DNA from 3 places in the Leucobacter alluvii genome. Region 3 is predicted to be linked to each of the others. Evidence: predicted binding sites of a transcription regulator. Region 3 holds the regulator's gene; each other region holds the start of a gene.
What was found. Region 3 encodes HrcA, which represses chaperone genes, less so after heat shock. Its sites were predicted from a motif close to TTNGCACTCGNNNNNNNCGAGTGCNAA; they were not measured.

Region 1 (10,575 bases), on a different contig from region 3:
CGAGATCGTCACGCTGCTGCTCACCGGCGTTGCCATCAACGCGTTCGCCGGTGCAGGCCTCGCGCTGTTCACCTTCATCGGAGACACCGCCAGTCGCGAGCAGATCGTCTTCTGGCAGCTCGGCTCGCTCAACGGATCCCGGTGGAACGAAGTCGGTATCGTGGCGGTCGTCGCCGCGGTCGCCGCCTGCATCGCGATCCTGTTCGCCCAGAAATACGATCTCCTGTCGCTCGGGGACCGCACTGCAGCGCACCTCGGGGTGCGCGTCGAGCGACTGCGCATCGTGTCGATCGTGCTCGTCGCGCTGCTGACCGGCGTCGGCGTGGCCTTCGTCGGCGTCATCTCGTTCGTCGGCCTCGTCGTGCCCCACCTCATGCGCATGATCCTCGGTCCCGCGCACCGCCTGCTGCTCATCTGCTCACTGCTGGGCGGAGCCGTGCTGCTGATCTACGCCGATCTCCTGGCACGCACACTGGTCGACGGCGCGGATCTGCCCATCGGCATGCTGACATCGCTCGTCGGCGGGCCGTTCTTCTTCTGGCTCATCCGTCGCAACCGTCGTCGCTCGGGAGGCTGGGCATGAATGTCGAGGAGCCCGCCGTCTCGCAGCAAGCCGGCGCAGTCGCCCAGCAGGTGGACGGCGTGAGCTATCACGTCGGTTCCGTCCCGATCTTGACCGACGTCACGATGGCGGTGCGATACGGCGAAGTGCTCGCCCTCGTCGGCCCGAACGGTGCCGGGAAGTCGACCCTGCTCAGCGTGCTCTCTGGCGACATCGTTCCGTCGAGCGGTTCGGTCGCTCTCGACGGGCGGGGTCTCGGAAGCTGGCCGGCCCGCGACCTCGCACGTGCCCGCGCGGTACTGCTGCAGGCCAATCAGGTCGCGTTCTCGTTCACCGCTCAGCAGGTGATCGACATGGGGCGCGCACCCTGGATCGGGACACCGGACGCAGACGATGACGAACGAGCCATTCGCGATGCGACGACCGCGGCCGACGTCGGGCATCTGATCCAGCGCGGATTTCCGCATCTCTCCGGCGGTGAGAAAGCGCGAGTCTCTCTGGCGCGCGTGCTCGCCCAGGAGACACGGATCGTGCTCCTGGATGAGCCGACCGCAGCCCTCGACCTGAAGCACCAGGAGGCAGTGCTGCAGATCGCACGGGGGCTCGCCGAACGCGGCAGAGCCGTCATCGTCGTGCTGCACGATCTGTCGCTCGCCGGGGCGTACGCCGACGAAGTCGCCATCCTCGCCAATGGCGCGCTCGTCGCCCGCGGCGCCCCGGGGGAGGTGCTCACCGAAGCCCGCATCGCCGAGGTGTACGGGGCCCCCGTGCGCGTACTGCAGGATCCCGACACCGGGAGACCGATCGTCATTCCGCGACGAGAACGCTGATCCTGTCACCGTTCTGGCAGGTCTGCCACGGTAGTGTGGCAGAATCTCGCAGTGCGCAAGTTCTGCTGCATATCGGCGACATCTGAAGGGGTACCGCGTGGCGCGACCGACCGAAGCAGGGACGAAAAGTCCCTCGGCCCGTCAGTCATACCCCGAGGACCGATTCGACCGCGTGCATCACACGGGTCGGATCGGAGCGCACCGCGTCACCGCGCGCCCACGATACGTCTGGCAGTACCTGATCGCCGGTCTGCTCGGGTTCGCCCTGCTCACGACCGCCGGGATCCTCGCCGTGCAGAGCATCGGCGCCACCGGCAAGCTGCCGCTCGCCTCCTCCGGGGACTCCTCCGGTTCAGCGGCGCCGACCGTCAAGGCGGAGCTCGATCCCGAGGCGACGATCGCGATCCTCAATGGAACCCCGACGGAGAATCTCGCGGCGGCGCTCGACGCGATCGTCACGACCGAGCAGTGGGGCAAGATTCAGTTCTCGGGGAGCGCGGAGACGACCGATGTCGCGATCTCCGCCGTGTTCTACTCGAACCCCGACGATGCCGCCGCCGCCGCCGGCCTCGCCGAGAAGCTGGGCGGCGTCTCGACGTACACGTCGACCGAGTACGAATCGTACGGAGTGCGTCTGGTCGTGCTTCTGGGCGCGGACTACAAGGGACCAGGCCTCGAAGAGGCCGCCGAGATCACCGACGGCTCCGCCGACAACGCGACCGATGCCGATGCCGATGCCGACGGTGCACCGGAACCCGAGACGAATCCCGAGACGGGTCTGCAGATCAACCCGACGACGGGCCTCGACATCGACCCGGCGACCGGATGGGACATCGACCCGACGACGGGCTTCCCGATCGATCCGGCGACCGGTCTGCCCACCGACCCGGCGACGATCCCGCCGAGCGACCCCGCAGTGGGCGGCTCGATCTCGGGCTGACCTGCGGGGCGGGGACCATTCCCGCGTTGTTCGCTGCGCGCGAGCAGACACGCTTGCACTCGCCCGGTCAGAGTGCCAAAATGAGTGTTAGCAGTCGATCCGACTGAGTGCTAAACATTCGTGCGACGGCGCTATGCGTCGGCACGATGCTCACCACATCGAAACACCTCCGGAGGGGCAAATACATGGCAAAGATCATTGCGTTTAACGAGGAAGCGCGTCGTGGACTCGAGCGGGGTCTCAACACGCTCGCTGACGCTGTGAAGGTGACGCTCGGCCCCCGCGGCCGCAACGTCGTGCTGGAGAAGAAGTGGGGCGCCCCCACGATCACCAACGACGGCGTCTCCATCGCCAAGGAGATCGAACTCGACGATCCCTACGAGCGCATCGGCGCCGAGCTCGTCAAGGAGGTCGCGAAGAAGACCGACGACGTCGCAGGCGACGGCACGACGACCGCGACCGTGCTCGCACAGGCACTCGTGCGCGAGGGTCTGCGCAACGTCTCGGCCGGCAGCGATCCGATCGCGATCAAGAAGGGCATCGAGAAGGCCGTCGCGGCAGTGTCGGCCAAGCTCCTCGAGAACGCTCAGGAGATCGAGACCACCGACCAGATCGCGGCTACCGCATCGATCTCGGCAGCTGACGAGCAGATCGGTCAGCTCATCGCCGAGGCCATCGACAAGGTGGGCAAGGAAGGCGTCGTCACCGTCGAGGAGTCGAACACCTTCGGCACCGAGCTGGAACTCACCGAGGGCATGCGCTTCGACAAGGGCTACCTGTCTGCGTACTTCGTCACCGACACCGATCGCCAGGAAGCCGTGTTCGAGGATCCCTACATCCTCATCGTGAACAGCAAGGTCTCGAACATCAAGGACCTGCTCCCCGTCGTCGATCCGGTGATCCAGTCGGGCAAGCAGCTGCTCATCCTCGCCGAGGACGTCGAGGGCGAAGCTCTCGCAACCCTCGTGCTCAACAAGATCCGCGGCATCTTCAAGTCGGCGGCCGTCAAGGCTCCGGGCTTCGGCGATCGCCGTAAGGCGATGCTGCAGGACATCGCGATCCTCACCGGCGGCCAGGTCATCTCGGAAGAGGTCGGCCTCAAGCTCGAGAACGCGACCCTCGACATGCTGGGCACCGCTCGCAAGGTCATCATCACCAAGGACGAGACCACCATCGTCCAGGGCGGCGGCGACGACGAAGCCATTCAGGGTCGCGTCACGCAGATCCGTCGCGAGATCGAGAACACCGACAGCGACTACGATCGCGAGAAGCTGCAGGAGCGCCTCGCGAAGCTCGCGGGCGGCGTCGCCGTCATCAAGGCGGGCGCTGCGACCGAGGTCGAGCTCAAGGAGCGCAAGCACCGCATCGAAGACGCAGTGCGCAACGCGAAGGCTGCAGTCGACGAGGGCGTGCTCCCCGGCGGTGGCGTCGCGCTCATCCAGGCCGGCAAGGACGTCTTCGAGGGCCTCGAGCTCTCGGGTGACGAGGCTGTCGGCGCGAAGATCGTGCAGACCGCTATCGAGGCGCCGCTGCGTCAGATCGCGCTCAACGCAGGTCTCGAGCCGGGTGTTGTGGCGGATCGCGTCGCGAACCTGCCGATCGGTCACGGCCTGAACGCCGCAACCGGCGAGTACGGCGACCTGGTGGCCCAGGGCATCCTGGACCCGGCGAAGGTCACCCGCTCGGCACTGCAGAACGCAGCGTCGATCGCAGGGCTCTTCCTCACCACCGAGGCCGTCGTCGCCGACAAGCCGGAGCCGGCATCCGCCGCTCCCGCCGGCGATCCGACCGGTGGCATGGACTTCTAAGTCCTCAGCCTCCAACAGAGATACCCGAACAGGGGTCGCGTCTTCGGACGCGGCCCCTGTTCGCGTTTCGCGGGGGTCCGGTGCGGCCCCTGTTCGTGCTTTCCCCGCGAGTCCGGTACCGCGAGTCCTGCAGGGGACCCGGTCACCGGCGGACGCATCTTGAAATCGCGCACTGCGCCACACGGAATCCACTGCGCGAGCGCAACAGAGATGTTGGGTGCGGCGATCGCTGCGCCACGGTGTCGGCACCGCGCAGTGCGTCATTCGCTCACAGGTGCTGTGGCTCTCGGTCATTTCGCCGTATTGCTCACAGACGCGCTCCTCGAACGGGAGACCGATGCAGACAGCGACCACGATGGAGCTATGAGCATACGGACCGAACGTCGTCGCGCCGGCGGTCCTGGGCAGAGCGGAGCCGGTACGGAGGATACGCTCCGCACCACTCGGGATCCATTGCTGGACGCGCGGCTGCTCGAGGCGCACGGCCGTAAGAGGCGGGCGACCGCAGCAGCACGTGGAAGCACCCGCGGCTGCGAGCGCGGAAGCGGGTCAGGTGAGACGCGGTACCGGGACCGTGTCGTCGGAGGCCTCCGCGCTTGGCAGATCGACCCGGAAGGTCGCCCCGCCGCCGGGCGTCTCATGCACGCTGACCGTGCCGCCGTGGGCGTCGACAATGGACTTCACGATGGCGAGGCCCAGGCCGGAACCGCCGGTCTCACGATTGCGGGAGGTGTCCGCGCGCCAGAAGCGGCCGAAGATCTTGTCCCTGATCTGCTCAGGAACGCCCTCGCCGTGGTCGACGATCTCGAAACGCGTGAACGTCTTCGCACCGGGCGCAGGTTCGGGGCTGGAGACGACGAGCTCGATCGGGCCGCCGTCCGGTGTGTGCCGCATGGCATTGCCGAGCAGGTTGGTCATGAGCTGCCGCACCTTGTGCTCGTCACCGATGACCGCGGGCTCCGCGGGATCCGTGATCACGGCGACCTCGCGGTCAGGCGCTTGTGCCCGCGCATCGAGCGCCGCGTCGGTGGCGAGCTTGTTGAGCGGAAGCGTCGCAAGCGCGAGCGGCCGCCGTTCATCGAGGCGGGCGAGCGCCAGCAGATCCTCGACGAGCGAGGTCATGCGGATCGCCTCTTTCTCGATGCGCTCCATCGCCTGGGCGACGTTCTCCTCCTCCTGCAACGCACCCATCCGATAGAGCTCGGCGTACCCGCGCACCGAGACGAGCGGGGTGCGGAGTTCGTGGCTCGCATCCCCGATGAACCGGCGCATGCGCTCGATCGTGCGCGCCTGGTCTTCCAGTGACCCGTCGAGACGATCGAGCATGATGTTCAGCGACTGGCCCAGGTGCCCCACCTCGGTATGGGGACTCGAGATCATGATGCGCTTGGAATAATCGCCGCGTGCGATCTCGAGCGCCGTGCGCTCGACCTCCGCGAGTGGAAGGAAGGTGGCAGTGACGAGCAGCCGGGTGAGTGCGGCGCCGAGCAGGATGACGGCGATGCCGAACCCGGTGAAGATGATGATGTACTGCGCAACCGTCTGAGTCACCGGTGCCGTGGAAGAGGCGATGAGCAGCGTGCCTGCGGGCTGTCCCTTCTCGTTGATCGGCATGACGATCGCGTTCCATTTGACGCCGTCGGCAGCCCGCAAGCTAATCAAGGCGTCCTGATAGCGGGTCGTCACATCATCGAGTGTGATGCCTTCCACCTCAGGCAGCGATTTGGGGTCTTGGTCACGAGTATTGTCGCGCGTCACCGTGCCGTTGGCATTCAACAGCGCGACGTAGTACCCGCTCGGAGCCTGCGTGATGTCTTCCGACGTCAGTCCATTGAAGTTGGCGTAGGGACGCAGGGCCGGCGCGGGATTGTCGCGGAGGCGTTCGAGCGCCTGCGTCTGATTCGCAGTGAGCATGGGGTGGAGCACGGCGAGGGTGCCGACGCCCGCCACGATGAGCCCGAGGAACAGGATGAAGACCGTGACGCCGGTGATCTTCGCCCGCAGCGAGACGTCGGCCCAACGCTCCGACCAGTTGGGCCGAGCCACGCTACTTGACTTCGGTCTTCAGCATGTACCCGAAGCCGCGCTTCGTCTGGATCAGCGACTCTTCGGTCAGCGGATCGAGCTTGCGCCGCAGGTACGAGATGTAGGACTCGACGATGCCGGCGTCGCCGTTGAAGTCGTACTCCCAGACGTGGTCGAGGATCTGAGCCTTCGAGAGCACTCGGTTCGCGTTCTGCATGAGGTAGCGGAGCAGCTTGAACTCGGTGGGGGAGAGCTCGACCGACGCGCCCTGCACGGTCACTTCGTGCGTGTCCTGATCCATCGTGATGGGGCCGACGCTGAGCACCGAATCCTCGTCTTCCTGGATCGTGCGGCGCAGCACGGCCTTGATGCGGGCGATGATCTCGTCGAGGCTGAACGGCTTCGTGACGTAGTCGTCGCCGCCGACCGTGAGGCCTTCGACCTTGTCCTCCGTGTCATCCTTCGCGGTGAGGAAGATGATCGGGGCGGTGTAGCCCGCGGATCGCAGGCGCTTGGTCACGCTGAAGCCGTTCATGTCGGGCAGCATCACGTCGAGCACGATGAGGTCGGGTTCCTCCTCGAGCACCGCTGAGATCGTCTGCGCGCCGTTGCCGACCGCGCGAACGCCGAACCCGGCGAAGCGGAGGCTCGTGCTGAGCAGCTCGCGGATGCTGGGCTCGTCATCGACGATGAGAATCCGGGGTCCTTTTGGCTGAGTGTTCATGCACCCAGTCTCTGATGGTTTGCTATGAAGTGGCTGGAAATGTGGCGGGCTCTCCGTGCGCCTCGCCTGCGAGTTCGCGCGTCCACGGCGGATTGGCACCAGCGCGAGAGGCGGTGATGCCCGCCGCTCGTGCGGCGAACTGCAGCGCGTGCTCGACGTCGTGCGGTGCGGGCGGATCACCCGCGAGCAGGGAAGCGGCGAGCGGACCGTCGAGCACGGCCGCGAGGAGCGCGGCCATGAACGAATCGCCTGCGCCGACCGTGTCGACCACCGCGACCCGATCCGCGGGGGCAGCAGCCCCGCTGTCGGCGAACCGTGCGATGCAACCGGCCGCACCACGCGTGACGACGGCGAGGGACGCGCCGAGAGCGACCATGCGTGCGAGCACTGCATCGAGGTCCTGCCCGGGGTAGAGCCATTCCGCATCTTCATCGCTCATCTTCACGATGTGGCTCCGCGCGGCGAGGCGCTCGACCTGGTCGAGCGTCGCGCCGTGATCCTTCATGAGATCGGGGCGGATGTTCGGGTCGTAGCTGCGCAGCCGCGATCCTGGATCGTCGAATGCGGCCGCGACGGTGGCAGCGCCGGGTGTCAGCACCGCGCCGAGCGAGCCCGTGTGCACGAGGCCGATGCCGTCGAGCGGGGTCGCCGGGAGTTCCGAGTCGAGCACGAAGCGGTACTGCGCCTGCCCGGTGGCGTCGAGCGTCACCTCGGCACGAGAGGTCTCCGCGCCTGGTACGGGCTCGGCGAACGAGACGTCGGAGGCGCGCAGATGATCGGCGATCTGCGCGCCGTGCGCGTCGTCGCCGAACCGGGTGGCCAGCGTCGTGGCAACGCCGAGCCGGCTCAGGCCGACGGCGACGTTCAGAGGCGAACCCCCGGGAAACGCGGTGCCGTCGATGACGTCGACGAGCGCCTCGCCGAAGACGAGTGCGCGCGGCGCCCCGGTCGTCGCGTGCTTCACAGCGCGGTGTATCCGCCGTCGATGACGATCGACTGGGCCGTGAGGTAGGAGGACGCGTCGGATGCGAGGTAGGCGACGAGCCCATGCAGGTCACTGGGATCGCCCATGCGGCCGATCGGAATGCGCGACGTCCACTCGGCGGCGAGCTCCGGGTTGCTCTCGGTGAACTGCTTCGTCATGTCGGAGAGGAAGTAGCCCGGGGAGATGGCGTTGACGCGAATGCCTGCAGCGGCCCACTCCACGGCGAGCGACTTCGTGAGGTGGTCCACGGCGGCCTTCGACGTGTTGTACGCCGTCTGCTGCTGCGGCACGTTGACGATCTTCGCGGACATCGACGAGACGAGGATCGCAGAGCCCGCGAGTCCCTCGGCCAGCACCCGTCGCGCGAACTCCTGGGCCACGAAGAAGGTTCCGTCGACGTTGATCGACTGCACTCGGCGCCACTGCGCCGGGTCGATATCGACGGCGGCTTCGAGCAAGGTGATGCCGGCGGCCGTGAGCAGAATCTGGGGGGTGCCGACGGCAGCGCCGATCCGGTCGAACGCCACGCTGATCTGCTCGGGGTCGGTGACGTCGGTGTGGATGCCGACTGCCTGCACGCCGAATCGCTCGCCGAGAGCGACAGCCGTCGCGTCGACGTCGGGGAGCACATCGAGCAGTGCGACATTCGCACCCTGCCCCGCGAGCGCCTCCGCGAGCGAGTAGCCGAGGCCGCGTCCGCCGCCGGTGACGACAGCTGTGCGGCCCTGCAGGTCTTCGAACTTCATGAATCGCTCCTTCGGTGCGGGTCGGTACGTGAGGCATCTGCGAGCAGTGCCTGGGCGGTGCTCGCATCGCATGCGAGCGAGTGGATGAGCCCGCTGCGGAGCGCCGCGCGCACCGCAACGAACTTCAGCGGCCCGCCGGCGACGGCGAGCACATGGGGGACGTTGCGGAGCCCCGGGGCGTCGATGCCGACGCTCCGTCCCACAGCATTCTCGACTACCGCACCGTCGATGTCGAGCAGTACGGCGCCGAGGTCGGCGCGCACGCCGGCGTCGAGGAGCGATTCGCGGATCCCGAGCTGCCCCGCGAGCATCGAGACCTGCGAATCCTCCGGATTCCAACTTCCGATGCCGACGACCGCGGTGGTGACCTCTGAGAATCGGGCGAACGTCTCGCGAGCAGCGGGCTCGTCGCGGAGCAGCTCGGCGGTCTCGTCACTGCGTGTCAGGAGCGGAGCGAGCAGCGCATGCGGGGTGCCGCCGGATACCCTCGCGGCGTGCCGCACGAGTTCGACGCCGCTCTCCTGCAAACCTGCGGCGACGCCCTCCAATTGGACGACATCGACGGGCGGGAGCGACTGGAACGCCATCACCATCTGGCGCAAGGTGCGGCCTGCGGCCAGGCCGAGCACCTCGCCGGGCGTCATCACCTCTTCGACGAGTCGCGCCGCGGCGGTACCGAGACGCCGCTTCAACGTGTCCTCCGCGCCGCCGGGTGCGTGTACAACAATTGCGTGTCGAAGTTGGAAGGCTGCGCGCAACTGAGCGGAGAGCCCGAGGTCGAGATCGTCGGGTGAGGCGATCTCGAATCGCACGATTCCCCGCTCGCGCGCTTGCTCGAGCAGGCGCGCGACGGCAAACCGGGAAATTCCGAGCTCATCTGCGATTTCTATGCGAGACAAGCCATCGAGATAGTGCCGCGTTGCGACGAGGGCCATGCGGCGTTCGACCTCGCTCATGGGGCTCCTCCATCGGATTGGCGCAGTGGGACACAGAGACTGTAGCATCGCTCAAATGTGCGGGCATGTTTCTCAGATGTTACAAGTCATGGTAAAAACCTATACGGGCCTCGAACGAAGCGCCCACATGCCGGGACGACGAGGAACCTCCGCTCGCCGTGGAGAGGGGTGAATGCAACATGAGTAACCAGCAGGCACACACGCGCGACTCCGCGCAGCACGTGCCGGCCACCGGGACGCTGCTCGAATGCACGAACATCGTCAAGGGCTTCGGAGGGATCCCCGTGCTCAGGGGAATCTCATTGAGCCTCGAGGCGGGAACCATCACCGCGCTCGCGGGTGAGAACGGCGCGGGCAAGTCCACGCTGATGAAGATCGCATCGGGTCAGTACCGCCCGGACGGCGGCACCGTCGAGGTCCAGGGAACCCCGCTTCCCGCGGGCAACGCTCAAGCGGCGCACCGACTCGGCGTCGCCATCGTGCCGCAGGAGCTCGCGTCGATCCTCGAGCTCACCGTGTACGAGAACCTCTTCATCGGACGCGAGCTGCGCGGACCGCTGGGGCTTCGCCGTGGCGCGATGATCGAGCAGGCCCGCGAGCAGCTCGCGGTCTTCGGGCTCACGATCGATCCGCGCAAGCGAATGGGCGACCTCGCCGTCGGCATCCGTCAGATCATCGAGATCGTCAAAGCCACCAACACCGGCGCGAACGTGATCCTGCTCGACGAGCCGTCGAGCGCGATCTCGGAGCGGGAGGTCGGCCGACTGCTCGAGGTCATGGGGCTGCTGCGCGACCGCGGCGTCGCGCTGCTGTTCACGACGCACAAGATGGAGGAGATTCGGGCCATCGCCGACCGCGTGATCGTGCTCCGCGACGGTGAGCTCGTCGAAGACCAGGCGCTCGCGAACCTGACCGACGACGACATCGTGACGGCGATGATCGGACGAGAGCTCGAAGACCTCTTCCCCGAGCGCGGTGTGCCGAGCGCTGACGTCGTGC
Region 2 (10,575 bases), on a different contig from region 3:
TGCGCGTGGCTGCTCGGCATGCACCAGCTCTTCGCGTTCAAGACGGTGCAGTCGGGTGAGGGCATCGGCAACGAGTTCCTCTACATCATCGCGGCCGTCGTCGGCGGCTGCCTCATGACCGGCGGATACGGCTCGGCGATCGGCGGCGCGATCGGCGCACTGATCTACGGCATGGCGCTCAAGGGCGTCGTGTACGCGGAGTGGAATCCGGACTGGCTGAAGTTCTTCCTCGGCGCCATGCTCCTCGGAGCCACCGTGCTGAACTTCACGCTGCAGCGCCGCGCGGCGCGAGGAGGGAAAAAGTGAACGCCACATCGACAGCCGCCGCTCCGGCGACGGCCACGGCAACCGCGAAGGCGCCGCTCGTCGAGCTGCGCGACGCCGAGAAGCGGTACGGCAACATCATCGCGCTCCGCGACGTCAGCCTGCAGGTGGCGAGCGGCGAGGTGATGTGCGTGCTCGGCGACAACGGCGCCGGCAAGTCCACGCTCATCAAGATCATCGCAGGGCTCCATCAGCACACCGCCGGCGAGTACCTCGTCGAGGGCGAACCGGTGAAGTTCAACTCGCCGCGCGAGGCGCTGAACCGGGGCATCGCCACCGTGTATCAGGATCTCGCGGTCGCGCCCCTCATGCCGGTCTGGCGCAACTTCTTCCTCGGGTCGGAGCAGACGAAGGGCTGGGGTCCGTTCCAGCGGCTCGACGTCGACTTCATGCGCAAGACGGCGAAGCAGGAGCTGCTCGACATGGGCATCGATCTGCGCGACGTGGATCAGCCGATCGGCACCCTCTCGGGCGGCGAGCGCCAGTGCGTGGCCATTGCGCGAGCCGTGTATTTCGGCGCGAAGGTGCTGATCCTCGACGAGCCGACCGCCGCGCTCGGCGTGAAGCAGTCGGGTGTGGTGCTGCGCTACATCATCCAGGCGCGCGATCGGGGCCTCGGCGTGATCTTCATCACCCACAATCCGCACCACGCCTACCCGGTGGGCGATCGCTTCCTGCTGCTGAAGCGCGGACAGAGCATCGGGTACCACGAGAAATCCGCGATCTCGCTCGAGGAGCTCACCGGGCTCATGGCCGGCGGCGCGGAGCTCGAGCAGCTGGTCCACGAACTGCGGGATGTCGGCACGAGCACCGACGCGGTGCGCACGATCCGCGATGAGATCGAGGGCGACGCCGCGGCGGGCGTGGGACGCGTGCAGGTGACCGAGGCCGTCACCGTCGTCCCCGGCGAGTACGCGGACGACGGGGAGGACGCCCCAGGGCGTTCACGCCGCTGAGCGTCTCTCGGTTCCGCGAGGGCGGGCGCCCGATCCGGACGAGGATCGGGCGCCCGTTCTGCATCCCGGGGGCGCACCGGCCGCCCCCGCTGCACCGGCGCCCCCGCACCGAGATCGAGCTCGAGTGCTGAGCACGAGGGATTCGGGCGGCGGGATTCGCTCGGGTTCGGCGGACACCCTCGGTCCCACGGGACTGTTGACACCGCAGCCACCATGTCCGTACAATTTGGACCGGTCCAGAATCAAGTCCAGAGTCAGGATCACTCCGGTCGACAGGCGAGGATCCCAGACCCGGGCCCGGCCCCCGGCCGGCCCCACAGTGAGAACCGGTGCACGGCACCACGAAGACGAAACGAGCGAAGATGCGGACACGTGCAGACGGCACCACCGAGATCGGGGTGGGCCTCATCAGCGTCGGGTGGATGGGCCAGCTGCACAGCCGCGCCTACGCCAACCTCAAGTACGCGTACCCGGATCTCGGGCTCGCACCCCGCCTGGTGCACGCGGCGGACCCGGCGCCGGCGCGTACGGATGAGGCGGTGCGCGTGCTCGGGTACGAGCGGGCTTCGGCGGACTACCACGATGTGCTGAACGATCCAGACGTCGACGTCGTGTCGATCTGCGCCCCGAACTTCCTGCACTCGGAGATCGGCATCGCGGCGGCCCGGGCCGGCAAGCACTTCTGGATCGAGAAGCCGGTCGGCCGCGGCGAGCACGAGACCCGCGCGGTCGCGGACGCGGCCAAGGAGGCCGGCGTCGTCACGTCGATCGGGTTCAACTATCGCCATGCCCCCGCGATCGAGTACCTGCGCGAACTCGTGGCCGAGGGCAGGCTCGGGCGCATCACGAATGTCCGCGGGCAGATGTTCGCGGACTACTCGGCCGACCCGCGCGGCGCCCTGTCGTGGCGCTTCGTGCGGGGGCTGGCGGGCAACGGCGTTCTGGGCGACCTCATGGGCCACCTGGTCGATCTCGTCCAGTACACGCTCGGCCCGATCGGCGAGGTCAGCGCAGTCACCTCGACGGTGTACGCCGAGCGCCCCGAGCTTCCGATGGGCACGGGAACCCACTTCGCGCTGATCGAGAACGGCGACATGAAACCGGTCGAGAACGAGGACTACGCCGGGATGCTCGTGCGAGTCGCGGACGGGGCTCCGGCGGCGCACGCCGTCGGCACCCTCGAGGCCTCCCGGGTCTCGGTGGGCCCTCGCGCGAGCTACGGCATCGAGGTCTACGGCACGGGCGGCTCGGCGCACTGGGACTTCGAGCGCATGAACGAGCTGCACCTCTCGGGCGGTCTGGGCGCGGAGAACCAGGGGTACACGCGCGTCATGGCCCGGCCGGGGATGGGTGATTTCAACCGCTTCCAGCCGGGAGCGGGGACCTCGATGGGATACGACGACCTCAAGGTGATCGAGGCCAAGAAGTTCCTCCAGGCGGTGCTCGGGCGCGAGGCCATCAACTCGAATATTCAGGATGCGCTCTCGGCGGCCCAGGTGGTCTCGGCGGCCGAGCGATCGGCCGAGACGCGCACCTGGCAGTCGAGCACGCCGGTCGAGGGCACGACCGCGGCCGGCGCCTGATCCTCATCCACTCGCACTGCACCGACGAAGGAGTCGCACATGGCACATCGCGCACGCATCGCAGCCGCCCCCATCAGCTGGGGCGTCATCGAGGTCCCGGATTGGGGGCTGCAGTTGGAGCGGGAGCGCGTGCTCTCCGAGATGGTGTCGCTCGGGATCACGGCGACCGAGTTCGGGCCGGAAGGGTTTCTGCCCGATGCTCCGGCCGAGCGCGCCGCAGCGCTCGCCGCAGCGGGCCTCGAAGCCGTCGGCGGGTTCTTCCCGGTCGTGCTGCACCGGGCGGCGGTGGATCCGCTGCCGGCGATCGAGCGCGAACTGGAGGCGTACGTCGCCTCCGGCGCCACGACGCTCGTGCTCTCGGCGGTGACGGGAGCGGAAGGGTATGACGGTGCGATCGAGTTGAGCGACCCGGAATGGGTCACGCTGCTCGCCAACCTCGATCGTGCGCACGATGCCGCCGCCGCCGTCGGGGTGGTGGCGACCCTGCACCCCCATCTCGGCACGGTGGTCGAGGCCCCGAATGCGGTGGAGCGCGTGATCGCAGGCTCCCGCATCGGCCTGTGCCTCGATACGGGCCATTACACGCTCGGCGGCGGCGATCCGGTCGCCTTCGTGGAGCAGTACGCGGACCGCATCGTGCACGCGCACCTGAAGGATGTGAGTCTCGCCGTCGCCGCGCGGGTGCGAGCCGGAGAGATCGACTACCGCGAGGGGGTGCGCCAGGGCATGTATCGGTCACTCGGCGCCGGCGACGCGCGCATCGTGGAGATCGTCCGCGCGCTGCGCGGCGTGGGGTATGCCGGATGGTACGTGGTGGAGCAGGATACGGTCATCGAGCACGAAGCTGACGCGGTGGCGGCGTTCGACAGCGCGCGCCGCAGCGTCGCCTGCCTGCGCGAGGCACTCGGCGCGACCGACATCCCGGAGGCGTCATGAGTGCGCCGCTGCGCATCGGCATGCTGGGCGCGTCGCGCATCGCCGAGGAGTCGATCATCGCGGCGACGGCGGAGACCGGTGACATTCGTGCCGCTGTCGCGGCGCGGGATCCCGAGCGCGCTCGTCACTACGCCGCCGAACGGGGCTTCTCGGCGGCAGCCGAGAGCTACGCGTCCCTCATCGAAGACGACTCGCTCGACCTCGTCTACATCGGCCTTCCCAACGGGCTGCACGCCGAGTGGGCGGCACGAGCGCTCGAAGCCGGACGCAATGTGCTCGTCGAGAAGCCGTTCGCGGCGAACCTCGCAGAATTCGATCGCGTCGCCGCCAGACTCGAGCGCTCGGCCGGCTGGGCGTGGGAGGCATTCCACTACGCCGATCATCCGGCCATGCATCGCCTCATCGGTCACGTGCGCGAGGGTGCGATCGGGGAGATCCGCGGTGTCGACGTGCATATGGACATGCCGGCGCCCGCGCCGCGCGACCCGCGATGGAGCTTCGATCTCGCCGGCGGCGCGCTGATGGATCTCGGGTGCTACGCGCTGCACGCCCTGCTCCTGCTCGGAGATCAGCTCGGAGGAGAGCTCGGGGGTGTGCGTCTGCCGACTGCGGCGCCGCTCACCCTCGACTTCGCGCGGGCTGAGGGGCACACGGGTGACGCGAGGGTCGATGCGACGGTCGTCGCCGGATTGGAGCTCGGAGGCGTGCCCGTGTCGATGCACACGAGCATGGCGAGCGACGAATGGAACTTCGGGCTCCGAGTGCACGGAAGCCTGGGCGAGGTCGTGCTGCCGAACTTCGTGAAACCCCAGGAGGACGGGCGCCTCATCGTGCGCACGACGACGGGAGCCGGCGTCGAAGAGCGTTCGGAGCACTTGGGCGCCTCGTCGTCGTACACCCATCAACTGCGCCGCATTCGGTCAGCGGTGCGCAGCGGTGAGCGATCGCGCGTCGGCCTCGAGCGCTCCCGTCGTACGATGGCCCTCATCGACGAGGTGTACACGGCGGCGGGCCTGCCGCTTCGGCCGGGCCGCCTCGCGTCCTGATCGCTGCGTCGGCGGATCGGAAGCTTCCCGAGTCCGCGCGTCCCGGTTCGCGCGTGACGCTGTGGGGCGCCCGAACGGCGCCCCACAGCGTCACGCGGCGTGCGTACGGTGCCGGATCAGTGGGTCAGGGACTTCTGAGTGTCGCTCTCGACGTGCTCGGACTGACCCTGCACGGCGATCTTGCGCGGCTTCGCCTGCTCGCTCACGGGGATCACGACGCTGAGCACGCCGTTGTCGTACGAGGCGGAGATGCCGGCGATGTCGACGCCCTGCCCGACGCTGAACTGCCGCAGATAGGTGCCGGAGGGGCGCTCACGCGTGAGCCACTTCGAGCCTTCTGCCACGTCGGCGGTGCGCTGCGCGCGGATTGTCAGGAGCTGGCCGTCGACATCGACGTCGATCGAGCCCGGGTCGACGCCGGGCAGATCGGCGTTCAAGACGTACCGCTCGTGGTCGCGCTGGAGGTCGACCGGCATCTGGCGCGGACCGGAGCGCGCTTGCTGGAGCGCTCCTGCGGCCCAGCGATCCAGCTCGCTGAAGGGATCTAATGTCATTGCCATGATGATTTTCTCCTTCCAGTGAAGCTTGAGTGGAGGTCACTCAATGTGAATATAAATTAGCACTCGGTACCTGAGAGTGCTAATGAAGCTCGCTGCAAGATCTCTGAAAATCGCGGTCTGTCGGCAGTCGCGGTCGAGTTGCCGAGAGGGGCGCGACGGCGCACTCACGGGGACGTGAGCTGCGCCGCGAGTTGCAGCAACTGCGACTCGGAGCCGATCCTGCCGATGAGTTGCACCCCCATTGCGTGCCCGTTCGGCAGCCGCATCACCGGCACAGCGACCGCGGGCAGCCCTGAGACGTTCACCATCGACGTGAAGGGAGCCCACTCGCACTGCAGCCGGTAGTCGTCATCCGGATGCATCGACGTGAAGGCGCCGACGCGCGGGGGGAGCATCGTGAGTCCGGGAGTGAGGACGGCATCGTAGGCGCCCCACTGCTGTCGCGCGTCTGCGGCGAAATCGCGCAGCCGTGCCCCTGCGCGCTCATGCGCCTCGACGGTTCGTGCGCGGGCGCGCTCGCGGAAGAGGCTGGTGAGCGGCATCAGGCGTGCAGCGGCATCGGGAGCGAGCGCCAGACGCGAGAGGCCCGCCGTCCACGAGGTCGTGAACGCCTCGGGGTACTCGGGGTCGTAGGCGAAGGTCGCCTCATCCATGCGGTGACCGCGGGCGGCGAGGCGCTCCCTGGCCGCCTCGAACGCGCAGCCTGATTCGGCACTGAGCGCGATCGGATACACCGATGCGAACGGCGAGGCCGCAGAGTACGCGATGCGGAGTCCGGTGAGCTCATCGGCGGCGCGCACGGCCGCCAAGGCTGGCTCCCCCGTCGCGCCGCGCTGCGCATCGAAGAGCATCGCCGCGTCGGCCGGGTCCCGGGCCAAGGGGCCGCTCACCGTCAACCGCGGCGCACCGAACTCGTCGTGCAGGGAGGGAGCGGCCGCGGCCAGATCCCCTGGCACCGCGCCGAGACCCGGCTTGAGTCCGACGAGACCGCACGCGAGCGCTGGGATGCGGATCGAACCGCCGCCATCCGTTCCCGGACCCATGGGGATGAGATCGGCCGCGACCGCAGCCGCGCTCCCGCCGGACGATCCGCCCGGAGTGCGCGAGGGGTCGAGCGGATTGCGCGCGGGTGGCGCGATGGCGTTCTCGGAGTAACCGGTCAGGCCGAGCTCCGACACCTGCGTCTTCCCGAGCGGAATCGCGCCGGCCGCGCGCAGCATCGCGACTCCCGGAGCGTCGGCGGTCGCCACGCGGTGGCGAAGGGCGGCGCTGCCGCGGGTCGTCGCCATTCCGGCGACCTCTACGAGGTCCTTGACGGCGATGGGCAGCCCATGGAGACGAGGCAGCGTCGAGCGTTCCGAGCGTGATGTCGCCGCGAATCGCGCGTCGGCTGCCGTCGCGTCCGTGTGAGCCTGGTCACCGATGACCGCGAGGAATGCTCCGAGTTCGTGGTGCGCCTCGATGCGGCGCAGATACCGTTCGGCCACCTCACGCGCGGAGACGTCGCCGCGGCGGAGCGCGTCGCGCCATGCCAGCGCGGTCTCCGCCGTCGCGTCTTCCATCCGCCCAGCTTACGAGCGCCAGCGCCGGGAATGCGCGTCGAAGCGCGTCCGTTCCTCCGAGGTGCCTGGTGCCGGTGCAGCGAGGACGCCGTTCCCGGCGTGGGGTGTATAGTGATACTCGTTCTCATTAGAAAGTGTGTCATGACTCAGAAGCCCCGCTCCGTGAAACCCGCCGTTCTCGCCGCCGCAGCACTCGCATCGCTCCTGGCACTCACCGCCTGCAGCGGCGGCGCCAATGCCGACGACGGCGGCGACGCCGGGCTCAAGGTCGTCGCGACCACGACGCAGCTGACCGACTTCGCGAGCGAAGTGGGGGGCGACGACATCGAGCTCACCGGCCTGCTCGCCCCGAACGCCTCGGCGCACCACTTCGACCCGAGCCCCGCCGATCTGCTGGCGCTCGGGGAGGCCGACGTGCTGATCGTGAACGGGGCCGACCTCGAGAGCTTCGTCGACGATGCGGTGGATGCCTCCGGCTTCGACGGCACCATCATCACGGCGGCCGATGGCATCGACCTCGACGAGGCGAAGCACATCACCGCCGAGGGTGCCGCAACGGACGAGCACGAGCACGAGCACGCTGGCGATGCCGAGCACGCTGACGAAGCGGATCACGAACACGATCACGCGGATGATGCCGAGCACGACCACGATCACGGCGACGTGAACCCGCACATCTGGACGTCGCCGAAGAACGCCGTCGGCATGGTGACGGAGATCGCCGACGGACTCGCAGCGGCGGACGCGGATCACGCGGGCGACTACGAGCAGCGCGCCGCGTCGTACACCGAGCGTCTGCAAGAGCTCGACACGTGGATCGCCGCGCAGTTCGAACGGGTGCCGGCAGACGAGCGGGTGCTCGTGAGCGGCCACGATTCGCTCCGGTACTACCTGCATGACTACGGGATCGAGTTCGCCGGGTCGATCCTGCCCAGCTTCGAAGACAACGCCGAGCCGAGCGCCGCCGAAATCGACGCGCTCGTCGCCTCCATCGAAGAGCACGGCGTGCGAGCGGTATTCGTCGAGTCGTCGATGAGCCCGAAGCTCGCGCAGACGATCGCCGACGAGGCGGGCGTCGAGGTCGTCGACTCCGAGAACCTCTACGCGGATTCGCTGGGCGCACCCGACAGCGATGGAGCGACCTACATCGGCGCGACGGTGCACAACACGGAACTCATTCTCGACGCGTGGGGCGCCCAGGTGGATGCGGTGCCCGATAGTCTGCAGGGATGACGGCCGCACGCGACGCAGCAGCATCTGATCCCGGCGACGCGCAGCACTGCGCAGCCCCGGAGCCGATGCAGGCAGGCGGGGCCGACGGGGGTGCCGAGAGAGGCGCGCTCGCAGCCTCCGATGCGGCGTTGGTGCTCGAAGGGGCAGCCTTCGGATACCACGGGACGTCGCGGGTCGAGGGCCTGACGCTCGCGGTTCCCGTGGGTGCTGCGGTCGCGCTGATCGGACCGAACGGCTCGGGCAAATCGACGCTGCTGCGCGGCATCCTGGGGCTGGCCGAACTCACCGGCGGTTCGATCCGGGTGCTCGGCGAGACTCCGGATCGTGCCAGGCGCCGCATCGGGTCCTTGCCGCAGGCGGACACCCGCGATGCGACGCTTCCGGTCACGCTCCGCCAGGTCGTGACCATGGGTCTCTACCGCTCGCGCGGAGCACTGCGCCCGATCGGCCGAACCGGCCGCGAGGCGGTCTCTCGCGCGCTCGAACGCGTGGGTCTCTCCGCCTGGGCGTCGCGCCGTTTCGGCGAGCTCTCGGGCGGTCAGCAGCAGCGGGGCATTCTCGCGCGGGCGCTCGTCTCCGACCCGCAGCTCCTCCTCCTCGACGAACCCTTCAACGGGCTCGATCGGGAGAACCGCGACGTGCTGCTGCGTCTCGTGAGAGAGCTGCGAGCAGAGGGGCGCACGATCATCGTGTCGACGCACGATCTGGAGATCGCTCAGGAGGCGTGCTCCCACGCGCTGCTGCTCGCGAGCGGTCACCACCCGAATCAGCCGGGCCATCCGGCGGCGTACGGTCCCGTCGAACAGGCGCTCACCCTCGACGCGGTGCAGCACGCGTTCCAGGACACGACGGTGGAACTCGATCACCACACCGTGACGACGACGCGGGAGACCGAGTGATGCCGTCGGTGCTGTCGCCCGCCTTCCACCTCATGCTGCTCGGTCCGATCGACATCTTCTCACTGCCGTTCATGTGGCGCGCCCTGGTCACCGTCGCGATCCTCGCGGTCGCGGCCGGCATCGTCGGGCTCTTCATCAGCTTTCGGGAACTCGAGTTCGTGAGCGACGGTCTCGTGCACTCCGTGTTTCCCGGCCTCGTCGTCGGCTCCGCGATCGGCGGCTCCGCCGGTCTGCTCCCGGGAGCGGTGGTCGCCGCGATCCTCGCAGCCGTGCTCTTCACCGTCATCGAGCATCGGGGCGGCGTCGGGGCCGACGCGGCGATCGCGGTGGTGCTCACCGGGCTCTTCAGCCTCGGCGTGGTGCTCGTGTCGAAGCAGGAGGGCTACGTCTCGGAACTCAAGGAACTGCTGTTCGGGCGTCTCCTCACGGTGACCGAGACGCAGCTCTGGCAGATCCTCATCGTCGCGATCGTCGCGGTCGCGGTCGTGGGCCTCACCTGGCGCGCGCAGTTCTTCCGCTCGTTCGACGCCGCCGGGGCTGAGGCCGCGGGGTTCCGGGTGCTGCGCGCCGACCTCGCACTCTCGGTCGCCGTCGCGCTGCTCGTCGTGGCCGGGGTGCAGGCGCTGGGCGTGCTCATGGTCATCGCACTGCTCACCGTTCCGATGGCCGCGGCGCGACTGCTCACGCGCGGATTCGCGCTGCTCATCCCCGTCGCGATCCTGCTTCCCCTCGGGGCGGGCATCGCGGGGCTGTGGCTCTCATTCGAGTGGTCGACGTCGCTGGGGGCGACGGTGTCTCCGGGGGCTGTCGTGGTGCTCCTGCTCGTCGCCGCCTATGTGGTCGCGGCACTGATCCGCGGAGGTGCCGCGGCCCTGCGGAGGTCGGTCGCGGCATGAGTTATTTCGCACTCGCGTCGCTCGAACTCGTGCTGCTCGGCCTGCTCTCCGGAGTCGCCGGCACGCTGATCGTGCTGCGCCGGCGCTCGTTCTTCGCCGTGGCGCTCAGCCACGCGACCTTTCCGGGCGGCGTGGTGTTCGCGCTGGCCGGGTGGAACCTGCTGATCGGCCAGGCGCTCTTCGCAGCGGTGCTCGTGCTCGCCATGACGGTGCTGGCCCGCATTCCCGGACAGGGTCGTCAGGTCACGAGCGGAGTGGTGCTCTCGTTCGGCTTCGCGCTCGGCACGCTGCTCGCCGCACTGAACCCCGGGCTCGGCGTACCGGTCGAGGCATTGCTCGTGGGCTCGCCGCTCGGGGTGAGCCTCACCGACGTCGTCGTGACCGCGAGCGTGCTGGTCGCAGCCCTCGTGCTCGTCGCGGTGTTCGGGCGCCGCATGCTCTTCCACACGTTCGACCCGGTCGGCTTCTCCGCGGCCGGCTTCCGCAGCTGGCCGATCGAGCTCGCCGTGACCGGAGTGATCGCCGCATCGGTCGTCGTCGCGATGCCTGCGGTCGGCGCGATCCTCGGCGTCGCAGTGCT
Region 3 (10,575 bases):
GACTCGTCGCAAACGTGCTCGCAGCCCCGGCTGCCCCCTGGGGTACGGGGCTCGGGCTGCTCGCGCTCCTCGCGGCGCCGCTTCTCCCCGAGGTGTCGCACGCCTGCGTGTGGCTCGCCAGCATGCCTGCCAGCTGGGTCGTCGCAACCGCAGAGGTCACGGCTGCGCTCCCGGGAGCGAGGTGGGCGTGGCCAGGCGGGTGGGGAGGCGCCGCGCTGCTCGCAGGCGTCGAAATCACCGTACTCGTCGCCTGGTGGCTCCTCGAGCGTCGATTCGGCGAGCACGCTGTCCGGGATCCGGGTGCGCCTTCCCCTGGTGCACCAGTGACGAGCGGGAGAACCCCGTGGGGGTGGAACGTGCCGCGCCCGCGCCGCACCGCCGTCTGGAGTGCGGCGCTGCTCTGCGGTGCGCTCGGAGCATTTCTCGGGCCGACGCTCATCGCCCCGACGACCGCGCGGCTCACGACTCCGCATACCTGGAGCGTGGTCGCGTGCGACGTCGGCCAGGGTGACGCGCTGCTGCTGCGAGACCCAGGGACCCCCGACACTGTGATGCTGGTGGACACCGGCGACGACCCCGAGCGGCTCGACTCGTGCCTGGAGCGATTCGGAGTGCGCCGCATCGCGATCCTCGTGCTCACGCATGACGACCGGGACCACGTGGGCGCGCTGAGCGCGATCGACGATCGGGTGGATCGCGCGCTCATCGCACCGAGCAATCGCGAGGACGGCGACGTGCGCCCAGTACTCGCCTCGCTGCAGACGGCAGGTGTGAGCACGCAGGTGGGTGGGAGCGGCATGATCGATGCGCTCGGAGGTCTGCACTGGGAGGTGCTGGCGCCTGAGCCGGGGGCGACTCCCGCCGATACCAACAGCGCGAGTCTCGTCCTGCGCGTGGAGGCGGGGGCGACGTCGGTGCTCCTGCTCGCCGATACGGGAGAGGATGAGCAGCTCGCGCTGCAACGGACGGGCGCCGATCTCGACGTCGACGTGGTCAAGGTGGCGCATCACGGCTCTTCTGATCACGATTCCGGCATCTTCACCGCAGCTTCTGCCGAGGTCGCACTGATCTCGGTCGGTGCGGACAACGGGTACGGGCATCCGACCGCGTCCGTCATCGAGGGTCTCCGCCGCACCAGCACCACCGTTCTGCGGACCGACGAGCTGGGGTCGATCGCCGTGAGCGGCGATCCAGGCGCGCTCGACGTCTGGGCCGAGCGCGGAGCGTCGAGCGAGGAGCAGAGTGAACGGTAGTCTGGACGGGTGGCACAGGCACGGAAGGCAGCTCCGCGAGCGGCGTCTGCGAAGACGAAGATCCCGCAGCTCGATTGGAGCGAGGCGCAGCCGGCTGCGGTCGTGCTGATCTCCGGCCCCGAGGCGTTTCTTGCAGATCGAGCGACGCAAGCGATCCGCGCCGCACTGCTCGAGGTGAACAGCGATCTCGAGGTGCACGACGTCGACGCCGCTTCGTACACGGCGGGCGAGCTGTTCACGATCGCGAGCCCGTCACTGTTCGCAGAGCCGCGGTTGATTCGCGTCGAGGGCGTCGAGAAGTGCTCCGACGCCTTCCTCGAAGACACGAAACGGTACGTCGCAGAGCCGGCGGACGGCACGACACTGGTGCTGCGCCACGCCGGCGGTCAGCGCGGCAAAGCGCTGCTCGATCTCGTGCGCGGCGGAGCCGGCGGCGGTATCGAGGTGGTCTGCGCCGAGGTGAAGAAGGATCAGGATCGCCTCGCGTTCGTGCAGGCCGAGTTTCGCCGACTGGGCGCCCAGGTCACCCCGGGGGCGGCCCGCCAGCTCGCAGCCGCGTTCTCGGGCGGGATCGGCGAGCTCGCCGGCGCGATCGGGCAACTCGTCTCGGACGTCGGCACCAGAATCTCCGAGGATCAGGTCTCACGCGCCACCGAGGGCCGCGTCGAGACGAATGCGTTCAGAGTGGCCGACGCCGCGACGGCCGGTCGTGCGGCCGACGCTCTCGTGCTGCTCCGCCAGTCGTTCTCGACGGGAACCGATCCGATCCCGATGCTCGCCGCACTCAATATGAAGGTGCGCGCGATGGCCCGCGTCTACGGCGCCGGCGGATCCGGGGGACAGCTCGCGAAAGAGCTCGGCATGGCTCCGTGGCAGGTCGATCGAGCGCTGCGCGAAGTGCGCGGCTGGCGCGAAGAAGATCTCGCTCGTGCGATCGATCTCGCCGCAGAAACCGAGTGGCGGTTGAAGGGCGGGAGTCGGGACCCCGAGTACGCGCTCGAGAAGTATCTCTTGTTCGTAGCGAAACGCGGGCGCGTGTAGCACTGCCAGTGCAGTGCGCCAGCGCACGAAAAAGGCCCCGCCGAAGCAGGGCCTGAATCGATCGCGAATGCGAGTTAGAGCGATGCCACCTGAGCGGCGAGCTTCGACTTGCGGTTCGCGGCCTGGTTCTTGTGGATGACGCCCTTCGAGGCGGCCTTGTCCAGCTTGCGGCCGGCGGTCTTCAGCTTGGCCTCGGCTACCGACTTGTCGCCGGCTGCGATCGCCTCGCGAGCTGCGCGCACGACGGTGCGGAGTTCGCTCTTGTACGCCTTGTTGCGCTCGGTCGCCTTGCGGTTGGTCTTGATGCGCTTGATCTGCGACTTGATATTTGCCACGTTGAGATGTGTCCTTTAGATCCGGTTGACGGGTTGTTCCGCGCGGTGAGAGAGGGCACCTTACGGGTGGTGTGGTAAGAACCACACGCAAGCCAAGAGCCGAGTCTAGCAGAAGCTCGGCGTCGATCCCAGTGGCCGTGCGGTCGCGGCATCGGCGCGCCGCGGCGGGACTACAGCGCGCCCGCGATCAGCTCGACGTCGTCGCCGACCCGGATGTCGCCCCAGGCGGCGCTCCCGAGCTCGGTTCCGGCAGGCATGGGGGCCGGAAGGTCGCGGGGGAGCAGGAGCGTGCCGAGCGTCGGCTCCCGTTGCCCGATGCGCTGGGTCAGGGTGGTGAGCACCCGTGCGTCGCGTGCGCCCGTCTCCGGGTTCGCATGGGTGGCGAGACATCGGACGATGGGTTCTGCCGTGCGGAACTCGAGTTCGCCGATGCGCACCGCCCCGCGCCACTCGAGCTCCTCCCAGGCCTCGACGCCGTCGATGACGATGTTCGAACGGAAGCGGCGGTCATCGAGTGCGGGGTCTGTAGCGCTGGAAGGATCGGGATCGCCCCCGGAGGCGGTGAGTTCGGGAGTGCCGCCGTCGGTTCGCTCGATCACTGCGCTGAGTGCGAGTACGCTGGCGCGGCCGTGCAGCGACACGTAGCCCTGCTCGCGATCCTGGAACCGCGCGTGCTCGCCGTCGCCGACGAGTTCGAGCGGCAGCCTGCCGGGGCGCTGCAACCGCTTCCCCTCACGCGTGCCGAGCACGAACTCGGTCATCACATCGGAGAGGTGCTTGCGGCCGGCGTCATCGAGCGCGGCGGAGACCATGACGGAGGTGCCGCTGAAGATGGTGACGTGGCGCTCGGCGGCGTCGAACTCGAGTCGCAATGCGGCGAGGGCCGGGAAGTCCTGGAGCGCCAGGCCCTGCGCCTTCGGCCAGTAGTCGAGCCCGTCGCGCTGTTCGGGAAGCGCTGCCTCTGCGAAGCGGAAGGCGAGCACCCGGTCGCCGACGATGCGCCCGTCGCGCTGCACGGTGAGTCGTTCGCGGCGTTCCGGAGTGAATCCTTTGACGGGGTAGCGATACAGGGCGACGACGCGAGGCATTTGCATATTCTCTCAGGAACGGCCGGACTCGGGGAATGCGGCGTCGTGTCCGGCGCACGAACCCGCTCCCGCGCGTGCGATAATTGCGAACAATGTCTCCACGCAGCCTGAACCCTCCAGTACCGGCGTCGACCGACCCCGCGAAGATTCGCAACTTCTGCATCATCGCGCACATCGACCACGGGAAGTCGACCCTGGCCGACCGCATGCTTCAGGTGACGGGCACCGTTCCCGATCGCGAGATGCGCGCGCAGTACCTCGACCGCATGGATATCGAGCGCGAGCGCGGCATCACCATCAAGTCGCAGGCGGTGCGCATGCACTGGGCGACCGATGCGGGCGACTTCGCGCTCAACATGATCGACACCCCGGGGCACGTCGACTTCAGCTACGAGGTCTCGCGCTCGCTCGCGGCGTGCGAAGGGGCGATCCTGCTCGTGGACGCCGCGCAGGGCATCGAAGCGCAGACGCTCGCGAATCTCTACCTCGCCATGGAGAACGATCTCGAGATCATTCCGGTGCTCAACAAGATCGACCTGCCTGCGGCCGATCCTGAGCGCGTCTCGCGTGAGATCGCCGACCTCATCGGCGGCCGTCCTGAAGACATCCTGAAGGTGTCGGGGAAGACCGGCGCCGGTGTCGAAGAACTGCTCGACAGCGTGGTGCATCGGATCCCGGCTCCGGTCGGCAGCGCCGATGGGCCGCCGCGCGCGATGATCTTCGACTCCGTCTACGACCCGTATCGCGGCGTCGTCACCTATGTGCGCATGATCGATGGCAATCTGTCGCCGCGCGAGAAGGTGCAGATGATGTCGACCGGCTCGGAGCACGAAGCCCTCGAAGTGGGCGTCTCGGCACCCGAGCCCACGCCGACGAAGGGACTCGCCGTCGGCGAGGTGGGCTACCTCATCACGGGTGTGAAAGACGTGCGGCTCTCCAAGGTGGGGGACACGGTCACCGCGAAGCGCAAGCCTGCGACCGAGGCGCTGCCCGGGTACACCGACCCGAAGCCGATGGTCTTCTCGGGGCTCTACCCGCTCGACGGGAGCGACTACCCCGTGCTGCGCGAGGCGCTCGACAAGCTGAAGCTCGAAGACGCTGCGCTGCAGTACGAGCCGGAGACCTCAGTGGCTCTCGGCTTCGGATTCCGCTGCGGATTTCTCGGGCTCCTCCACCTCGAGATCATCTCCGAGCGCCTGCGGCGGGAGTTCGATCTCGACCTCATCGCGACGGCTCCGAGCGTGATCTACCAGGTCACGACCGACGACGGGCGCGAGATCACCGTGACGAATCCGTCGGAGTACCCCGATGGCAAGATCTCGAGCGTGCGCGAGCCCGTCGTGAAGACGGCCATTCTGGCGCCCAAGGACTACGTCGGCGCGATCATGGAGCTCTGCCAGAGCCGCCGCGGCAATCTGCTGGGAATGGAGTACCTGGGCGAGCGCGTCGAGCTGCGCTACAGCATTCCGCTCGGCGAGATCGTCTTCGACTTCTTCGACCACCTGAAGAGTCGCACCCAGGGCTACGCGAGCCTCGACTACGAGCCGATGGGCGAGCAGGAGGCGGACCTGGTGAAGGTGGACATTCTGCTACAGGGAGAAGCTGTCGACGCCTTCAGCGCGATCGTGCACCGCGACAACGCGTACTCGTACGGCACGATGATGGCCGAACGCCTGCGCAAGCTCATCCCGCGCCAGCAGTTCGAAGTGCCGATCCAGGCCGCGATCGGCGCGCGCGTGATCGCCCGCGAGACGATTCGCGCGATCCGCAAGGACGTGCTGGCGAAGTGCTACGGCGGCGACATCAGTCGCAAGCGCAAGCTGCTTGAGAAGCAGAAAGAGGGCAAGAAGCGCATGAAGATGGTGGGCCGCGTCGAGGTGCCGCAGGAGGCCTTCATCGCCGCGCTCTCCGGGGATGTGGAGGGGAAGGAAGGGGGCAAGCGATGAGCAAGGATCAGCCGGCCCGCCGCAGCAGCCACGTGGAGATGCCGGTCGCTTATGCGGCCGTCGGAGCTTCGAAAGACCCCGACATCGTTCGGTTCCCGCCCGAGGGCATGACCCCGTACGAGGAGGAGCTCCGCCTCGGAAGCGGCCAGGAGCGATTCTTGATCGCGTCCAGCCTGCTGATGACCTGGGGCGCGCAGCGCGGATCCGGCGTGCGTGTGACCGACATCGTTCGAGGCGCTGGTTCGGAATACGTGGGCCCGAGCTTCAACGGTGACGGAATGCCGGAGGCCGCTGGTGAGGTCGAGGAGCAGTTCGGCCCAGACGGCGAACCGTACATCGTCTCGGGAACCACCGCGGTGCTGCACTTCGAGGGGCAGGATCCCCGAAACGTGCTCGTGGTGTACACCGTGGACGAGGAGCGCCGCGTCGGGTTCGCGTGGGGGACCGGTGACGAAGCCGGCGCTGTCGGCGAGCAGCTCTTCCTGATCGAGTTCCGCGCCGACGACACGGTGTGGGCCGTCGCCCGCGGGTTCGTCGCAGCGCCGAAGAACGGTTTGCTCGGCCTGCGCGGCCGCGCGGACGTCCGTGCCGCGCTCGATGCCGTCAAGCGCGGGATCGCCGCGCTCGCTCCCGGTGCTCAGCCCGTTCCGGATCTCGGCCCGGCCGTGCAGGCGGAGACCCCCGCGGCGGAGCCAGCTGTCGATGCGGCGCCGGATGCCGAGCCCGAGGCTGCGCCCGAGCCTGTACAGGCGACCGAGCCCGAGGCTGAGCCCGAGCCCGAGCCCGAGCCCGAGCCCGAGCCCGAGCCTGAGGCTGCTCCCGAGCCCGAGCTTGCGCAGGCGTCGGATGGCATCGCGGAGCAAGACGACGCCCCCGGCCATCTGCCGGGCGCCGACGCGAACGGCCCGACTCACCAGCGCCGACCCAGTAGACGGTCGTGATGAGGGGGCAGTTCTGCCCCGAGTGGAACGCAGGATCGGGAGACCGCCGTGCCGAGCGCGCTGCCTGAGGGAGACCCCGCCCCGGAGGACTGCGCGCTCCCACCCGAGGTCGCGGTCGGCGCGCATGCCCGCAACTTCGGCGTGTACGTGCACGTGCCGTACTGCCGAGTGCGCTGCGGATACTGCGATTTCAACACGTACACGGCCAGTGAGCTCGGCGGCACCTCGCGGGGCGACTACGCCGCGCAGGTGGAGCAGGAGCTGACCCTGGGCGGCCGCGTGCTGCGACTCGCCGGGCTTCCGGAACGGCAGGTATCGACCGTGTTCTTCGGCGGGGGCACGCCGACGCTGCTGCCGGCCGACGATCTCGCTCGCATGCTCGGGCGCATCCGGGCTGAGTGGGGGCTGGCCGACGGGGCTGAGGTGACGACGGAGGCGAATCCCGACTCGGTCGACGCCGAGTACCTGCGAACGCTGGCCGACGCGGGATTCACGCGCGTGAGTTTCGGCATGCAGTCCGCCGTGCCGCACGTGCTCGCGACGCTCGACCGCACGCACACCCCTGAGCGCGTGCCGCTGGTCACGCAGTGGGCGCGCGATGCCGGGCTCCAGGTGAGCGTCGATCTCATCTACGGCACGCCGGGCGAGAGCCTCGCTGATTGGGAGCGCTCGATCGATGCAGCGCTCGCCTGCGAACCCGACCATATCTCGGCCTACGCGCTGATCATCGAGCGCGGCACGAAGCTCGCCGCGCAGATCCGACGCGGGGAGGTCGCCGCCCCCGACGAGGACCTGCACGCCGACATGTACGAGCTCGCCGACGCCCGCTTCGCGGAGGCGGGTTTCTCCTGGTATGAGATCAGCAACTGGTCGCGCTCGCCGGAGACGCGGTCGCGCCACAACCTCTCGTACTGGACGGGTGAGGACTGGTGGGCGGCCGGCCCCGGAGCCCACAGCCACGTGGGCGGAGTGCGGTGGTGGAACGTGAAGCATCCGGGCGCATACGCGCAGCGCATGGCGCAGGGCGTCTCGCCCGCGCATTCGCGCGAGACCCTGTCGGAGGCGGCTCGGCGAGAGGAGCGCATCCTGCTCGAGACCAGGATCGTCGACGGGCTTCCCGCTGACGTGCTGAGCGCCGACGAACGTCGCTCGATCCCGCAGCTCATCGCGGACGGGCTCCTCGACGGGCGGGCCGCGATCGCCGGACGCCTCGTTCCCACGCTGCGCGGGCGACTGCTCGCCGACACCGTCGTGCACCGACTGCTGGGCGGCTGATCCCATCCCCGTCGGGGCTGCGGGACGCCGCTCGTGGACCCCTCGCACGACCGTGTTCGCTGGGAGCGGTAGCGGTCGCATGCCACCGTGCCTGCGCTAGACTTGGCACTCGGAACAAGTGAGTGCCAGGGTCAGGAGGGGCGATGGTTTCGGAGCGCAGCCTCGCGGTATTGCACGCGATCGTGGGCGATTACGTGTCGTCGAACGAGCCCGTCGGGTCGAAGGCGATCGTCGATCGCCACAGCTTCGGCGTCTCCGCAGCGACCATTCGCAATGACATGGCCCTGCTCGAGGAAGACGAGCTCATTGCGCAGCCGCACACGTCCTCGGGCCGCGTGCCGACGGACAAGGGGTACCGGCTCTACGTCGACACGCTCGCACGCATTCGTCCGTTGAGTTCGGCGCAGCGATCCGCGATCGAGCGCTTCCTCGGCGAGTCGTCGGACCTCGACGACGTCATGGCGCGCACGGTGCGCATGCTCTCCCAGCTCACCAACCAGGTCGCGGTCGCGCAGTACCCGTCGCTGCGCCGCACGGTCGTGCGTCACATCGACCTCGTCGCGATCGGCGAGGATCGGGTGCTCAGCGTCCTGATTCTCGGCAGCGGAGTGGTGGAGCAGCAGGTGGCCCTCCTTCCAGCCTCGCGCGTCACGGAGGCGTGGGTGCACGGCCTCCGGCAGCGCATCGCCGATGCGGCGGTGGGCAGCGACGTCGAGACGGCTGCGGGTGCGGTGACGCGTCTCGTGGAGGATCTGCCGCTCTGGTCGCAACCAGACGAGTCCGATCTCGTGCGCCGCGTGCTCGCGGTGGTGTCGGGGCAATTGCAGGCCAACCGCAATGACCGCATCGCCGTTGCTGGCGCCGCGAACCTCTCCCGACCGGATGGCGAGTTCGCCGGATCGCTGCCCGTCGTGCTCGAAGCCATTGAGGAGCAGGTCACCCTGCTTCGACTTCTCGGCGAGCTGGTGCACGACGACCGCGATGTCTCGGCGTCGATCGGTCGTGAGAACGAGGCCTACGGGCTCTCAGAGACCTCGATCATCGCGTCGAAGTACGAGGACGGCATCGCGATCTCGAAACTCGGCGTATTGGGGCCGCTGCGTATGGACTACGCCGGCAACATCGCCACAGTGCGCGCGATCGCGCGCTACCTCAACCGATTCTTGGGGGAGGAGCGGTAGCCGCCGCTCCTCCTGCCCACCCGACGACACCCCTACCTGAGGAGCGATATAGCGTGGCCGATCATTACGAGACCCTCGGCGTCTCCCGCGAAGCGAGCGCCGAAGAGATCAAGAAGGCCTATCGGCGGCTGGCACGCCAGTTGCACCCGGACGTGAACCCGAGCGAGGACGCGGCCGAGCAGTTCAAGAGCGTGACGCATGCGTACGACGTGCTGAGCGACCCCGAGCAGCGGCAGCACTACGACATGGGCGGCTCGCAGGGGGGCGCCGCCGGGTTCGGCGACATCTTCGAGACCTTCTTCGGCGGCGCCGGATTCGGCGGTGCGGGTCAGCGCGGTCCGCGTTCGCGCTCGGAGCGCGGGGACGACGCGATGATCCGGGTCGACGTCTCGCTCGAAGACGTCATCTTCGGCACGCAGCGCGAGATCACCGTGAACACGGCGGTGCTCTGCGAAGTCTGCCAGGGCAGTTGCTGCCAGCCGGGCACGCATCCCGTCACCTGCGACGTCTGCGGTGGCCAGGGGCAGGTGCAGCGCCAGGTACGGTCGCTCTTCGGCAATGTGGTCACCATGCACCCGTGCGGCAGCTGCCAGGGGTACGGCACCATCATCGAGCATCCCTGCGTGCAGTGCGCGGGCAAGGGGCGCGTGCGCGAGCGCCGCACCTTCCCCATCGAGGTTCCCTCCGGCATCGACACCGGCACGCGCCTGCAGATGCGCGGCGGCGGCGAGGTGGGCCCCGGCGGCGGGCCGAACGGCGACCTGTTCATCGAGTTCCGCGTGATGCATCACGACATCTTCAGCCGTGACGGCAATGACCTGCTGTGCACGATGCAGCTCTCCATGACCGATGCGATTCTCGGCGCCGATGCGAAGCTCGCGGGCCTCGACGGCGAGGTCGAGGTCGAGGTCGAGCCGGGGGTGCAATCCGGAGACATGCTCACGGTTCGCGGTCGCGGGATCCAGGGACTGCGCAGCACGACGCGCGGTGATCTGAAGATCGCCGTGCAGGTCGCCACGCCGACGAAGCTCTCGAATCGGGAGAAGGATCTGGTGCGGCAGCTCGCCTCGCTGCGCAAGGACGATGCTCCGCACCTCGGCGAATTCCATCAGGGCTTCTTCGGCAAGATTCGCGACCGCTTCTTCCGTCAGGGCTGAGCGTGGCCAACCTCTACTACCGCGAAGACCTCGACGCTTCCGACATCGTTCCGGGGTCGCTCGTCGAGGTGAGCGGTGATGAGGGACGTCACGCCGTACGCGTGAGCCGCCTGCGCGTCGGCGAGCGGACGGCGATCGGCGACGGTGCCGGCGCACTGGGGGACGGCGCGGTCGAGTCGGTCGCGAAGGATCGCTTCACCGTGCGCATCGATCGCGTCATTCCGTCAGCGCCGCCCGCCGGTCCGCGTCTGGTGCTCGTGCAGGCGCTCGCGAAGGGCGACCGAGACGAGCGAGCCGTGGAGCAGGCGACCGAGTTCGGCGTCGATGCCATCGTGCCGTGGCAGGCCGCGCGTTCCGT

Region 1: a site for HrcA is predicted at 2,420-2,446, ahead of groL (chaperonin GroEL). Genes of this name have one in related genera too.
Region 2: a site for HrcA is predicted at 5,462-5,488, ahead of ABFX18_RS04360 (Hsp20/alpha crystallin family protein). Genes of this name have one in related genera too.

What each region holds. Positions count from the first base shown of each region.
Region 1 is NZ_BAAAOP010000012.1:284,870-295,444, reverse strand. It holds gene ABFX18_RS12645 (FecCD family ABC transporter permease) at 1-583, shown strand, start outside; gene ABFX18_RS12640 (heme ABC transporter ATP-binding protein) at 580-1,392, shown strand; gene ABFX18_RS12635 (LytR C-terminal domain-containing protein) at 1,490-2,332, shown strand; gene groL (chaperonin GroEL) at 2,518-4,140, shown strand; gene ABFX18_RS12625 (sensor histidine kinase) at 4,690-6,186, opposite strand; gene ABFX18_RS12620 (response regulator transcription factor) at 6,188-6,889, opposite strand; gene ABFX18_RS12615 (carbohydrate kinase family protein) at 6,912-7,853, opposite strand; gene ABFX18_RS12610 (SDR family oxidoreductase) at 7,850-8,620, opposite strand; gene ABFX18_RS12605 (sugar-binding transcriptional regulator) at 8,617-9,576, opposite strand; gene ABFX18_RS12600 (sugar ABC transporter ATP-binding protein) at 9,756-10,575, shown strand, end outside.
Region 2 is NZ_BAAAOP010000004.1:198,262-208,836, reverse strand. It holds gene ABFX18_RS04385 (ABC transporter permease) at 1-306, shown strand, start outside; gene ABFX18_RS04380 (ATP-binding cassette domain-containing protein) at 303-1,280, shown strand; gene ABFX18_RS04375 (Gfo/Idh/MocA family protein) at 1,643-2,863, shown strand; gene ABFX18_RS04370 (sugar phosphate isomerase/epimerase family protein) at 2,903-3,799, shown strand; gene ABFX18_RS04365 (Gfo/Idh/MocA family oxidoreductase) at 3,796-4,845, shown strand; gene ABFX18_RS04360 (Hsp20/alpha crystallin family protein) at 4,962-5,405, opposite strand; gene ABFX18_RS04355 (amidase) at 5,570-6,967, opposite strand; gene ABFX18_RS04350 (metal ABC transporter substrate-binding protein) at 7,109-8,200, shown strand; gene ABFX18_RS04345 (metal ABC transporter ATP-binding protein) at 8,197-9,099, shown strand; gene ABFX18_RS04340 (metal ABC transporter permease) at 9,099-9,995, shown strand; gene ABFX18_RS04335 (metal ABC transporter permease) at 9,992-10,575, shown strand, end outside.
Region 3 is NZ_BAAAOP010000005.1:462,340-472,914, forward strand. It holds gene ABFX18_RS06665 (ComEC/Rec2 family competence protein) at 1-1,253, shown strand, start outside; gene holA (DNA polymerase III subunit delta) at 1,263-2,294, shown strand; gene rpsT (30S ribosomal protein S20) at 2,369-2,629, opposite strand; gene ABFX18_RS06680 (MOSC domain-containing protein) at 2,800-3,717, opposite strand; gene lepA (translation elongation factor 4) at 3,810-5,663, shown strand; gene ABFX18_RS06690 (DUF1990 domain-containing protein) at 5,660-6,604, shown strand; gene hemW (radical SAM family heme chaperone HemW) at 6,653-7,879, shown strand; gene hrcA (heat-inducible transcriptional repressor HrcA) at 8,023-9,060, shown strand; gene dnaJ (molecular chaperone DnaJ) at 9,114-10,217, shown strand; gene ABFX18_RS06710 (16S rRNA (uracil(1498)-N(3))-methyltransferase) at 10,220-10,575, shown strand, end outside.